3 regions of the Paenibacillus provencensis genome follow, and region 3 is predicted to be linked to each of the others. Evidence: riboswitches for the same ligand, from Rfam matches in the RefSeq annotation. Region 3 holds a riboswitch; each other region holds the start of a gene.
The links. A riboswitch is a leader RNA that binds a small molecule or an ion and turns the genes downstream of it on or off. The one in region 3 is predicted to bind cyclic di-AMP.

Region 1: it holds a riboswitch for cyclic di-AMP, as region 3 does, so the genes downstream of both, ACFQ3J_RS21200 (C40 family peptidase) here and ACFQ3J_RS09105 (C40 family peptidase) in region 3, are expected to answer to the same signal.
Region 2: it holds a riboswitch for cyclic di-AMP, as region 3 does, so the genes downstream of both, ACFQ3J_RS26455 (C40 family peptidase) here and ACFQ3J_RS09105 (C40 family peptidase) in region 3, are expected to answer to the same signal.

The regions. Positions count from the first base shown of each region.
Region 1 is NZ_JBHTKX010000004.1:127,893-132,646, reverse strand. Features, by position in the region: gene ACFQ3J_RS21205 (copper-translocating P-type ATPase) at 1-1,869, opposite strand, end outside; cyclic di-AMP (ydaO/yuaA leader) riboswitch at 2,790-2,932, shown strand; gene ACFQ3J_RS21200 (C40 family peptidase) at 2,937-3,416, shown strand; gene ACFQ3J_RS21195 (transposase) at 3,520-3,816, shown strand; gene ACFQ3J_RS21190 (IS3 family transposase) at 3,825-4,706, shown strand.
Region 2 is NZ_JBHTKX010000013.1:16,528-21,281, forward strand. Features, by position in the region: gene ACFQ3J_RS26445 (c-type cytochrome) at 83-445, opposite strand; gene ACFQ3J_RS26450 (GNAT family N-acetyltransferase) at 559-1,056, opposite strand; gene ACFQ3J_RS26455 (C40 family peptidase) at 1,283-1,750, opposite strand; cyclic di-AMP (ydaO/yuaA leader) riboswitch at 1,757-1,898, opposite strand; gene ACFQ3J_RS26460 (hypothetical protein) at 2,212-3,033, opposite strand; gene ACFQ3J_RS26465 (M1 family metallopeptidase) at 3,046-4,754, opposite strand, start outside.
Region 3 is NZ_JBHTKX010000001.1:1,897,175-1,901,928, reverse strand. Features, by position in the region: gene ACFQ3J_RS09115 (glucose-1-phosphate adenylyltransferase) at 1-56, shown strand, start outside; gene glgD (glucose-1-phosphate adenylyltransferase subunit GlgD) at 77-1,177, shown strand; gene ACFQ3J_RS09105 (C40 family peptidase) at 1,299-1,760, opposite strand; cyclic di-AMP (ydaO/yuaA leader) riboswitch at 1,767-1,904, opposite strand; gene ACFQ3J_RS09100 (DUF11 domain-containing protein) at 2,253-3,947, opposite strand; gene ACFQ3J_RS09095 (hypothetical protein) at 3,944-4,754, opposite strand, start outside.

The DNA.
Region 1 (4,754 bases), on a different contig from region 3:
TTTCCTGGATAAGTTAAGAATCGAAACGACATCATTAGGATCACTTCTTACCAGTACAATATCTGCTGTCTCAATAGCGACATCAGTTCCGGCGCCAATAGCAATACCTAAATCCGCTTTTGCTAATGCTGGAGCATCATTCACGCCATCCCCTGTCATGGCAACCATATAACCTTCATTTTGAATTTCCGTAATTTTATGAGCCTTTTGATGTGGGAGTACTTCTGCATATATCTCATCTAATTGCAAGTTTTCGCCAACCCATTTGGCGACTTTTTTATTATCCCCCGTCAACATCATTGATTTAATTCCTAACAATTTTAAACTTTCTACAGCGTCCTTTGCGCTCTCCCTGACTTTATCGGCCAGGGCAATTAGACCAGCATATTGGTTATCAACAACGGCAAAGATAACCGTTTTTCCTTGCGAAGACAATTTATTATACTCCTTAATAGGATAATCTACTTTTTGATCCTCCATAAAGCCAGGGCTAACAACCAAAACATACTTACCCTTAACATTTCCCTTAAGTCCTTTCCCTATCAGTGCTTCAAAAGATTCTGGTTCAAATATTTTTATTTCACGGTTTTTCACTTCTTCCACTACACCCTTAGAAATAGGATGTTCAGATTGAGCTTCTAGGGAGCCCACAAGAGTAAGAATTTCAGTCTCTGTATATCCCGAGGCAGGTAAAATATCGGTTATTCCAAATCTACCTTGAGTTAGTGTTCCTGTTTTATCAAATACGACAGCGTTCAATTTTCGAGCTTCTTCAAAGGCAGTGCGGTTACGTATCAATAACCCTTTTTTCGCTGCTATTGCGGTGGTAGTAGATACAACAAGAGGTACAGCTAAACCCAAAGCATGTGGGCACGCAATAATCATGACAGTTACCATTCGCTGTATTGCGAAATTAAAACTGTAACCTAATGAGAGCCACACGAGTAAGGTTGTTAACCCAGCACCTAAAGCGACATAAAACAACCATTTTGCTGCACGATCTGACAAATTTTGAGTTTTAGATTTAGATTCCTGGGCTTCCTTAACCAGCGAAATAACTTGGGATAGGTAACCCTTTTCGCCGCTATTAGTTACGGTTACAGTTAATGCTCCTTCACCGTTAATAGCTCCTCCAATAAGTCTATCTCCAGGATTTTTGATAACAGGGACAGATTCTCCTGTAAGCATGGATTCATCAAGCGATGATTGTCCTTTGACAACGATACCATCTACTGGAATTCGTTCCCCGGGTTTTATCAAAATTTTCTGATCTGGGCGTAACTCCGACACGCGTACTTCCTTGATGATTCCATCAACAGTAATAAGATGTGCTTCAGAGGGTATTAGTTTCACTAATTCCTCAAGCGCATTAGATGCACCTAAAATAGATTTCATTTCTAGCCAATGACCGAGCAACATTATAACAATAAGAGTTGCTAGTTCCCAAAAGAAATCTACATTAGTCAACCCGATGACGATTAATGAACTGTATACGTAAGCTACAACGATAGCTAGCGAAATTAACGTCATCATTCCTGGGTTCTTTTGTTTTAGTTCCCGATATGCACCAACTAGAAAAGGCCTACCTCCATAAAAGAAGACAAAGGAAGACAGTAGAAACAGCAGGACAGTGTCATATGGGAAACGCCAATTTACACCAATTGACATCTGAATCATGGGCGATAAAGCTATGATAGGAATGGTGATAATTAGTGAAATACAAAAGCGTCTCTTAAAATCATCTACATGATGACCGGCATGCTTATCCCCACTATGATGGTGCTCGGCACCATGCTTCTCACTTTCGTGCCCTTGCGTATGATTGTTCAGTGATTGATGTTTCACGCTTTTTTTGGGGTCATTATACATTGAATTCACCTCGTCATAGGATCTTTAGTGTGAAGTAATAGATAAGAAAGTAGGACTACATCACGTAGTATTTTTACCCATTAAGACTAAATTAAACATGTACAATGTATTTAGTTTAGATTTTTATTTGCATTCTTTTCACGAGGATACAATAAAGGAATTTTATAGGAGATGGAAAGATGCGATAAAATGCAAACTAATTTTAACTAAAATTATGTAATTTGTGTTCAATAACAAGACCAATATCTTATATTTTTATTAAGCTTTCTTCACAAATTCTACATAAATTTGGGTTATATAATATTCAATCCTACAAAAGGTTTCAAGTCCTAGTAAAGCAATGAGAAGATTTGGTTTCCGGATATTTTAAAACAGTTTGAAAGGTGATGATTGACACTAAAACATAAATCTTGGATTTTGTTCATGAACAATACCAAAATGTATTTGAAGAATACTGACCTTGTATGGTGGATCGATGGCAGGCATGCAAGGTAAACGAATAGCGTTTATGCACGAGAGACCGTGCCGATATTTATTATGAAGTATGTGCAGATGTGGTGAGGCTTGTTGAGGTAAAAACAAACTGAATAATCAACAATGTAATCTTTCTAAAATGAATGGAGGTTTGTATTGTTGAATGCACCTTTCCTTCCTTTATAGTAGAGTGAGTTAACTGATTCTGCATTTTGTAATCTGTCTCTTAGAGTTTTTTCATGGAAATTGAAATTAAATTAGTTACAAAATTGTTATTTATATATAATCAACAACTATAAAAAGAATGTGGAATTTTTCATTTCATTTTTCTAGATATTGCAGCGATTTGAATGAAAATTGTCATGAAATGAAATAAAAGATGGATTTGAAGGATGTGATTGACAACATATACGAAAATGTACTACATTATGTAGGGTTACAAAAAATTAATTTTTTTGCCTAGTTTCATTTTTGAAAACGGGGGATTCATTCTGAGTGAATTATTCTTGACTGGAAAGGATAAAGGGACCTTCTACCGAACTCTTAACTAACTCTTAACTAACTCCGTAGGCATCCGAAGGGAGAATATGTGTTTGAAGAAATTCATGATATCGTTAATTGGTTCTGCTTTAATTTTATCTGCCGGTGCGACCAATGCATTTGCTGATGATCAATCCAAATTGCGTTCAGAAGTAAGTCAAGTTGTAGGTACCCAGTACAAGTGGGGGGGGACTTCAGTTTCAAGTGGATTTGATTGTTCGGGATTTATATTATACATTTTTGATAAATTCAATTTGAATCTGCCTCGTACCTCAAATGCCCAAGCAAAAACTGGTACCCCGGTATCAAAGAATAATCTAAAACCTGGTGACTTGGTATTCTTTAATACAAGTGGTGCTGGTATATCACATGCGGGGATATATATCGGGAGTGGGCAATTTGCTCATTCTTCCAGCAGTAAAGGTGTAAGAATTAGTAGACTAACTGAGAAATATTACAAGGATCGATACGTTACAGCAAGACGTACCATCTCTAAACAAAGTTATACAAAAATGGTCAGTGTATTGCACTAATACGATTTGTAATTAAACAAGCCCAGGTAATTATGATATGATCCCCTCATAGTAGACAGAAAAAAGCAAGCACATTACTCTGTCTATTATGGGGGGATTTATTATGGGGGAAATTAGAAAAACGTATGATATAGCGTTCAAGAAAAAAGCGGTGGATTTATACTTGAAAGATGGCATGGGCTACAAAACGGTTGCAAAAGAGCTAGGAATCGATCACTCTTTGGTACGCCGTTGGGTGGAGCATTTTAAAATTGAAGGAATAACAGGGCTTAAAGAAAAATGTGGATTAGCAAAAGGTCCTGGTAAAGGTAGACCACGAACAAGAACTGAAGATCCTGAGACTAAAATAAAACGGCTTGAAGCTGAAAATGAATTGCTAAAAAAGCTCTTAAAGATGTGAAAGGTGGAATGGATTTAGTACCTTGTAACAAAAAGTTTGCTGTGATTGAGGAGTTGACCAAAAACGGATATAGCGTCCTCCTTCTTTGTCGACTCGCTCAAGTCTCGAGGAGTGGATATTACCGATGGATAAAAAGGCAAAAGTTCACCTCACCTAAGCAACTTGAGAATAGACAGATTAAAAAGAAGATAGCGGAATGCTATAAAGAGGTACGAGGAATTTACGGATATCGACGGGTCAGAGTATGGATTAAAAAGAAATACGGACTACGAGTAAATCACAAACGAATCCAACGATTGATGAACGGGATGGGGATTCAAGCGGTCGTCCGCAAGAAAAAACTTTATTATGGGAAACGAGAAGCCTATGTGATCTCGAGTAATCTTCTAAACAGAGAATTTAGAGCTTCAAAACCAAATGAGAAATGGGTCACCGACATTACCTATTTAATATTCAACGGGCAGAGACTATACTTATCAGCTATTAAAGACTTGTATAACAACGAAATTATCTCCTATCAGATCAGTCGAAGAAATGATCTCAAGCTTGTGATGGATACCCTCACAAAGGCAAGAAAAAAACAAAAAGTTGAAGGAATTCTCCTACATAGTGACCAAGGGTTCCAGTATACCTCTCGCCAATATAACCAACGTCTTAAAAGATACGGGATGATTGCCAGTATGTCGAGAAAAGGGAATTGTTGGGATAACGCATGTATGGAGAACTTTTTTAGTCATTTTAAATCGGAGTGTTTTAATCTATACACTTTTCGTACTAGTAAGGAAGTAGAGCATGCCGTCCAACGGTACATCCATTTCTACAACCACCAACGTTTTCAACAGAAACTAAACAACCTAAGCCCGTATGAATATCGGACTCAGGTTGCTTAATGATGCTTTTAAATTACTGTCTACTTGACAGGGGTCAGTTCATTACGG
Region 2 (4,754 bases), on a different contig from region 3:
TAACAAAACACGCCTGTAAGAGTGGGTTCTGATGACAGATACCAACTCTTTGCAGGCGTGTTTTATTTAAGGTTATACGGCTTTACTTCTTCTCGGACAGCCATAGAGCAAGGTTCGCAATCTCTTCTTCAGTAAGCTGACCTTCAAACGCCGGCATGCCGCCGCCTGTGCCTTCACTAATAATCTGGTACAGTTTATTGGCGTCATGTTTTGCACCAATGGTTTGCAGTGACGGTCCCATTCCGCCTTCCAGTTGATTACCGTGACAAGTAATACAGCTTGCCTTCGCCTTCTCCTCTGCAGCAGCAGCATCTAGAGTTACCTCAGGCATTGCCCGTGGCTGCTCTTCCTCAGTCACATGTTCTCTTCCTGGAACCGTAAACATTAACACGAGGGCAAAAGCGCAAGCGAAGAAAAATAACCCACTCATGATCCATTTCTTCATTCGTTGTGTCCTCCTACTATGTACAATCCTTCATTTATTATAAAGGATCATGAACTTGCTTCATAGTATTTTATGGTAAATATTTAAACAAAAGTTAGGAGAGACAATCATGTCTATTTAAGCTTTGCTCCTTCATACACCATACAGAAGAACAGCTTAGGGCCCTCCGGCGTAAGGCGCTCATAGGTATCATGAATGGCAAATCCTGCTTTTTCATAAGTGCGAATCGCTCTTTTATTCCAGGTTAGAACCTCAAGATCAATATCGTTCTGCGGGTTCCGGACTGCGGCTTCCTGTACAATCGAGTTGACAAAGGAAGTCCCCATTCCCTGTCCGCAAAGATCGGGTCTCATTCCGAGACCAAGCCGGGTCACACCGGTTAAAGGAAATAATTGAGCGAATCCGTATAACTCACCTGCATCATTTACAATAGATAAATACTGCGTGGCTCGAAGTTCAGGGTCGCCAAATTCAATCTCAAGCGCCTTCATCTGCTCCCAGGGCAGCCAGCCATATATGTTATAAGGAGGTTCGTACTGCCAAGTGCAGATCTCAGCTGCATGCTCTTCACTCATAGGAAGAGCATGAAAGGTAGTTCCTTTCTGCGTCATGTCATCGTCTCCTTTATAGATGTAGACTCCATATAGTTCAAGAACAACCCGAATCAATTTCATAAATCATTAAAAAGGTGAGTTTGATCTATATATACCCTTGATTTAAGCAGCTAAAGGTATTATCAAATTGATTCACCCTAATATAATATAAAAAGCCCGAAGATGGATTACTATTTAGTAATCAAATCTTCGGGCTATGAGGTTTGTTCCAGCACAGTGTTCCTTAATCTAATGCAGCTGTTTCGTATTCTTCCGTACTCATAATTCGTTTTGCACCAATGTAACGTTTTTCATAGTAGCTCTCGTCCAGCTTGCTGATAATAACTCCTTTAGAAGAGGAAGCATGTGCAAATTTACCTTCACCTACGAAGATGCCGACATGGGATACACCTTTTCCGCTTGTGTTAAAAAATACGAGGTCGCCAGGTCTCATTTCAGAACGGGATACAGACTTGCCCATTTTGTATTGAGATCCAGATTGATGAGGCAGATCGATGCCGAGTTTATCAAATACATACATGGTAAAACCAGAGCAATCAAATCCGTTTAAAGTAGTACCGCCATATTTATATTCGGTTCCTTTAGCGCTATCAATGACCTTGTCCATTTTGGAATCGGCGAATGCACTTCCTGTTCCGATGGAGAATGCAATAGCAAGACTCAGTGCTGCAGCAGTTAGTGACTTTTTCAAGAAAAAATAATCCCCTTCCAATGCCTGCGAGGTTAGCTTAAGGATTCGGTAGAAGGTTCCCCTATGATCACTTACGTTGCGAGATCAATTCACCCATAAAAGTGGTTCCCCCGCTTCCCAGATGCCAGGAATTTGGCTGTTTCTTAAGATGTGCATCTGTGAAAGTCGCTCACTCTTGTAAGACTATGTACTTAGTTAAATGGTAAAAGTTACAACAATTATTACAAAGTTGTTACTAGAAGTTCTGGGCCTATTGTAACAGAGGTTGTGTAAATTTGGCAATCGTTTTTTAGAGAAAATATTACAAAAAATAAGTCTCGCTCTAGGAGAAGAGCGAGACTTATAAAGTTTTTTGACGTTAGGTGCGATAAATAAACAGGCGGATTGACTTTATTTCTACGTTGAAAGCGTTATATTCGCGCTGGGTGCGGTTTTTGAAGAGAGGAGACAAGACAATAAATTTAGGCATCATCGCTTTTGGATTGCCAAATACTGAACTGGGAACTTATCTTCCATACATTTATGAGCGATCGTATTAGATGATAAGACTGCTGGAGAATCAGGGCTAAAAGTCCTGTCCAAATGAGCGATACGGCAGTGAAAGCACTGAACAGTATGAAGGCAAGTGCACTAAGTGTCAGGGCAACTCCAGTGACAGGAAGCGCATGGCGGATGCAGACCCATACTGCACTAAAGCCGCTTCGATTGCCTGTAAGTCCAAACTGTACATATAAGAGCAGCTGCTTGATAATGTAGGCGTAAATGATCCATAAGATAACGTAAGGAGCTGCCTGTAGAAGGATATTCTGGTTGTAGACCGCATTTAGGAGGAGTGGAAGCACCTTCGGGATGATCCAGTAGGCAGGCAGCAGCAGCAGTACAATCTCGATGATATAGAGCAGTGATGTCTTTTTCCAGTGCTTAAGGGTCCCGCGAAAGAAGGAGAAGCCCTTGGTGCTTTCATCTTCATGAAGACTGTGAAACAAGCCCGCCCGAATCAGCGGAGTGATGAGCATCCTTAAAATAAACATGAGGACAAGCAGCCAAACATAATCATGGACTGTGGAGCTGGTACTCAAGCTGATCTGCCCCTCTAACCAGAATAAGATCTGGCTAAGCTCATGTGGCGGGGGATTCGGGTAGCGCATTAGCAAAGGGATGACCGCAGAGGACACCATCTTATACAGAAGAACACCCCACAGCAGTTGGTACAGAAACAGGAATATAACGATTAGGAAATGACGCTTGACCAACTTAAAACCTTCGGAGAGATAAGATTTCATCCGCTATACACCTCACCATGACAGACTTCCGAGCAAGAGCTCCAATACTTTGGTAATACTAATGTTAAACCGGGTCTCCAATGCTTCATCCCCTTCAGCTTTTAAGTAGTTGTTCATATGCTTATTCTCAAGTGTAATGGAGTACTCTGGATCGACCATTGCCCAAACCAGAGGAGACTTATAAGTTAGGTTGTAGATGATCTCTCCACCTTTTCCGTCCCATTCCTTGCGGATCATATGCCCATCTTCAAAAGTGAATACGATAGGAATCTCTGAGTAATCCGCTGCATTCTTTGCAACTCTGATCGAGGAAATGTAGCTCGGCTCTTCGGGTGTTCCCTGTTCCTTGATGGAGATGGAATCTACAGAGAAATCAGCCATTTGGTTACCGTAAATATATTGGTCAAAATAAGTGTCCCAGGATCTGCGGGTAACCTGCTCCACCACCTTTTGGAATTGAGCGGTGGTCGGGTGCTTGAACCGATACTTGGCAGCATAGGTAGCCATAATCTGGTCCATCTTCTTGGTGCCAACCTGCTGTTCTATTCCGAGGAGGACCAGTTTGCCTCTTGTGTATACATTCTCTGCATAGTGATTATGAGAGTTAAACTTCCACGATTCCTGCGTAAGCGGTGCAGGTGAGCTCATCGAAGCAGATTGCAGCGGAAGGTTGGGGGTTAGTCCATACTCCTGCTCCATGAGGCGATCTTCTGCATAGGAAGTGAATGCTTCATCCAGCCATGCTTCTTCAAATTCGTTGCTCGCGATCATGCCATAGAAGTATTGATGACCAATCTCGTGAATGACCGTTCTCTCTAGTTCATAACCAGGGGAGGTGTCATTCGCGCCAAAAGCAGTAATCAGAGTCGGATACTCCATTCCTCCCGCACCGTTCGCTTCGATAGGCGGAACAACGATGGACAGGGTAGAATAAGGGTATCTGCCATACCATTCGCTATAATTGGACAGTGCAGACTTAGCTGCGTAAAAGTATCGATCCTTCAGATCGGCATGAGCCGGATCAAGATACAGCTTGATGCGTACTCCTGGAACATTGGGTGAGGAGAATGGCTCCTCAGCTACGATAAAATTCGGTGAAGCAGCCCAGGCAAAATCATGGACATCATCGGCATAGAACTGGTAAATTCTCTGGCCATCCTGCTTAGTATAAGGCCTGGTCGGGAATCCGGTAGCAGCCACGATATAATCCTCAGGGACCTTTATCCGCACACTGTAAATTCCAAAGTCTGAATAAAATTCTGAGTTTCCATGATACTGGTGGAGGTTCCATCCTTCCGTTGTTCGATTTCGTCTGCCTACAGGTTCATAGACACTTATTTTAGGAAACCACTGACCTGCCATGACAAATTCATCTGCTGTACCCATCCGAGCAAAAATTTTAGGGAGCTCCACTTCAAATGCTATGTTTAATGTGATGCTTTCGCCCCCTTTGACAGGCTTGGGCAGACGAACCTTCACAAGGCTGCGGTCGTTCATATTACCATCGTCCGGCTGGACATACTGGATGCGATGCAATAAGGATAATCCTTCTGTCGTTTTGATCTCGGTAAGCTTCATGGAGCCATAGCCATCCTTCGGCATAGCATCACCTCGAAGCTTTCCGCCGGACTCCTTCATAAAGGTTGTCTGATCGGATGAGAAAGCATTAGGATATAGATGAAAATATAATTCATTTACGGTTTTGGTTCCCGGATGAGTCC
Region 3 (4,754 bases):
ATCAGGATGAAATATTGCTCGTAGATGAAGCTTACAGATCGTTTGAAATAATATGAACAGGGACGGTGGCCGATATATGCAACAGCTCATGGGTGTAGTGAACTTGGATCATGAACTCGATTTGATGAACGAATTAACTTATTTTCGCTGCGGCGCAGCCGTTCCATTCGCAGGCAGGTATCGTCTGATCGATTTTGTCCTGTCCAACATGATGCATTCTGGAGTTCATAACATCGCGTTGTTTGTCCGCCGAAAATATCGATCCCTAATGGATCATTTAGGGGAAGGAGCGCCATGGGACTTGGATCGCAAGAATGGAGGATTGTTCATATTGCCACCGGATTGGAATGATCCTACCGACAGGTCCAAGGGAGACTTACAGCATTTTCATAACAATCGTGATTTTTTCATGAGAGGGACTGGAACGCATATTATTCATACCGGCAGCCAGCATCTCTATACAGCTGATTATAGAGAGATGTTTAATAATCATATGGAAACACAGGCTGACATCACCTTGCTGTATAAAAGAGTAGATGAAATCCTCCCCGAACATGCTTCATGCATCCGGATGGATGTGGACAACGGATGGGTCACAGGGATGCATGGAGAAGGTGGACATCCTAATATCTATTTGGGTGCATTTATTGTGGAGAAGCAGCTATTCTTGAAATTAATAGAACACTGTATTGCTCATGGCCAGAACCATTTCTTTCGAGATGGAATTCAGAACAACCTGGCCAATCTCAAGATCGCTGCTTATGCTTATAACGGATATCATGCCGTGATTAACTCCGTAGACAGCTATTATCGCATTAGTCTGGAACTGCTTCAGCAAGAACAATACAACCAGCTGTTTAAATATCATGAGGTGCATACCAAGATTAAGTATGAACCGCCAACTCGTTATTTAGAGCATGCAGAAGTCAATAATTCCTTGATTGCGAACGGATGCGTTATTGGAGGAACCGTGGAGAACAGCATCATTTTCAGAGGAGTTAAAATACATAGCGGGGCGCAAATACGCAACTCGATTATTATGCAGAAATGCGTAATTGAGGAGAATGCGGTGCTTGAGAACGTGATATTGGATAAGGATGTACACTTATCTGTGGATCGCAAGCTGATCGGTGATGTTAAGAAGCCTTATGTGATTGCGAAGAGCAGCCAAATCTAAACGCTATGCTCCATGCGGGCTGAGCAGGCGTACACAGCAGAAGGTCCAGGAATCATTCCTGGACCTTCTATCATGGCTATACGCTTATGTTGTTTGAGAAATAATAGATCGGGTAATGTAATTATAATCCAGCTCTTTTAGCAGAGGCCGGGCTAAGCATTCTTTTGGCGCCGTAATACTTGGAGCTCCAATAGCCTTTGTTAATAGGTGTAATAGCAATCCCTTTGGAAGAAGTAGCGGAGACAAATTGGTTATTGCCAAGATAGATTCCTACATGTGAAACACCGGATCCACTAGTATTAAAGAAGACGAGATCTCCCTTTACAAGCTCAGATTTCTTGATAGCCTGTCCTTTATGAAATTGCTGTTTGGAGCTATGAGGCAGATTTACGCCAAGCTGCTTATATACATAACGAGTAAATCCAGAGCAATCAAACCCAGAAAGGGTCGAACCGCCATATTGGTATGGTATGCCTACCGTATTGTTAACTGTTTTGGATAGAATGGAAGCCGATGCTTCTGTGACTCCTGCGGAGAATAATAGAGCGAACCCTAATGCCGCAGCTGTTAGTGTCTTTTTCAAAGTAAATAATACTCCTTCCAATGCCTGCGAGGTTAGCTAAGGATTCGGTTGAAGGTTCCCTATGATCACTTCATATTGATCAATTCACCCATAAAATGGTCGGGTCCCCCGCTTCTTGGTGCTAGAATTCGGCAGTTATCAGTCATTCACCTAAAGATTTCGACAACGAAGTGACATTAATAATTACGAAATTGTTACTTTATCTATTCTTGGATTTTATCACTCACTGGTATATTTATCAACTCTCTTTTCCGAAGTTTGGCATAGTTTTTTCGTTTTTATGTAAAATAACGGTTTAAACACTCGTTAATCCGTAGGTATAAGAAATGTAGAATGGATCATTTGTTCATAAATTTCTAACAAACTTGTAATTAGTTTCTGTCGAACTGAGTAGAATGAAGATTTTGCATAAATCCTAAGAATTAAAAATCCCTCCCTCTCTTCCTAAGAAGGAAGAGAGAGAGGGATTCTTATATCATGAAATATCTATTCCTATTCATCATGCTGCTCGATTACGATGATGTATTCATTCGAATTGACTTCCAGTGTATATTCCTCATTCTCAAACAAATAAGTGAATAATGCAGTGACATACCCTTTTAACAAATCGGATGGTAAGAGTCCGTCGATCTTCACACGAACGATATATTCAATTTCAGCATACTCTCCCGGCTCAAGAACACCGATGAAGAGTATCCCATTTATTAAATCTTGTGTATAGAAGACCCTCGTCGTCCCATCTTGTAAGCGCAAGTGACCTGATATAAGCTCGGTACCCGGTGGGGTGAGGCCTCTCAGCGATAGAGCTGCAGCTAGATTTCCAGTATTGCGAATTAAGATCTGAATGGTCACCTCGTCACCCCGTTCAACCCGGGCAGGGTATGAGGTAAGCACCGCCTGAATAACAGGAGCAAGAAATAATACCTGGACCTCTGCTTCCTCTCGGAGCGAGACCGTTCTGCTATCTGACAGTCGATACGTAAACTGAAGGGATGCTTGATTCATCAAATTCATCTGAGATATCCGGGAATATGGTGTAAAGGATATAAGGGCTCGATACGTGATGACGGTTCTAGAACGTGGAAACAAAGTGCCCAGCCGTATACCGATCACAGGATTTGCATTTTGAACTTCAACCCCGTTAATTCGAACAGAATGATCCTGGAAGATAAGACCTTGTGGAAAATTCATATAGTAAACAGCCTCAATCGGAAGATCTCCTTCATTCAGTATCGTAGCGGTAAACTGAGCAGCTCCTCCATAGGTGACTTGCTCAGGCATTACCGTTACGATCATGTTCACAACAGGATCAACCGGTGACAGCACAACTTCATTGGAACCAGTCTGAACAAGCACCCCGTCAGAGGTGTAAGATACGAGTACTTCACTGGATAAGGGACTACTAATGCTCAGCACACGTACCTGGTATGTCAGCTGTATAACCTCCCCAGGGTTAATGACCGGAAGTATAAAGCCTTGAACAGGATCTAGACCCGGAGAGATGATACCGTTAAGCACCACACTCCCCGGCACAAAGCTCATCCCTGCAGAGAGCAATACGCTTAATCTCGCATTGACCACTGGTACAGTGCCCGTATTTTGAATCGTTATTGTAAATGTAATGACATCTCCAACAAAGGTTTGCATAGTGTTTGCTCGCTGAGATATGATGAGCTGCGCATTCGCAAGTGAGATTCGTACACCGTTTGAAGTAATATCCCTCCTAATTATTCGACCATCCAACGTTTGAAAAGTATACGCTGCGCTTGCCACATTGTAGAGCTCGTTAGAAGGCGGGAGGCTCGTGACGATTGTCTGAAAACGGATATTCGTGGCAGACTTGCTGGCAACGATGCCTATATTTAGACCTGAGGTTATGTCTGCCCCCGGAAGAGGCTGCCCATTTATAAGGACGCTGTTAGCAATAAATTGCAGGTTCTCCGGGATCGCATCCCGCACAATCACCTCTGCATCTGCATTTCCAGTGTTAGAAATATTCAGCTCATAAGTGATGATGCTGCCCAGTCCTGCTTGCGTTACCGAAGCCGATTTCTCGAGTGTAATTACCGGGCCCGTTAGTGGAATGCTCACCAGATTGGAATAAGCTACTCCATCCGAAGCTCCTGATATAAAGGTAACTGACGTTTGGTTCTGAAGACGGCGTTCCTGATTAGGATCAAGGCTCATATCATGACAACCTGCACCTGGAATGTGACGGTGACAGAGCTACCTTCTTCAATGGTCCCTACATTTATGCCTGAATTCGGATTTGCCGAAGGTCTTGGCGCACCGTCTACGGTAACACTGCCGGTGACAAAAACAGTACCTGCAGGTACAGGGTCAACCATGATGACATTGTTCACTTCAGTAATTCCGTTGTTGGTGATAACGACAGTATACGTGATGATATCTCCGACGACAGCATCAATAGCAGGTGAGCTCTTTACCACAGAGACTTCTGGCGAAGATACCGGAATTACCAGCACATTGGAGCTGACTGTTCCCGATAATACACGTCCATCTGGCGGAGAGTAAGTATAGTTACCGGTGGCCTGATTCACTAACTGCTGGGGATTCGGCAGAATATCCACAACGACTTGAAATGTTACGGTAATTGAAACGCTATTTCCAGGCTGCACCACACCAACCGGTATGCCCGTTTCTGGATTGACTCCCGGCTGAGGAACTCCGTTAATGAGTACGCTGTTTGGAACGAGTACCGCACCGGTAGGAATGTCATCAAACAAGACGATATCTGCTGGCAAGTTGCCGTTGTTCGTCAAGCTAAGGAAATACACGATCGTATCACCAACGGTGGCGTTGGATGAGCTTGCCGTTTTGACAAGATTAAAGATCGGCTGATAGATGGCAGTAGACACCGTATTGGAATAAGAAGCACCGGTAAAGGTCCCTGTTGTATAGCTGATCGATGATTGATTACTAATGATATACGGTGCAGGAGGCAGTGCATTGATACTGACTGCAAAGGTAACC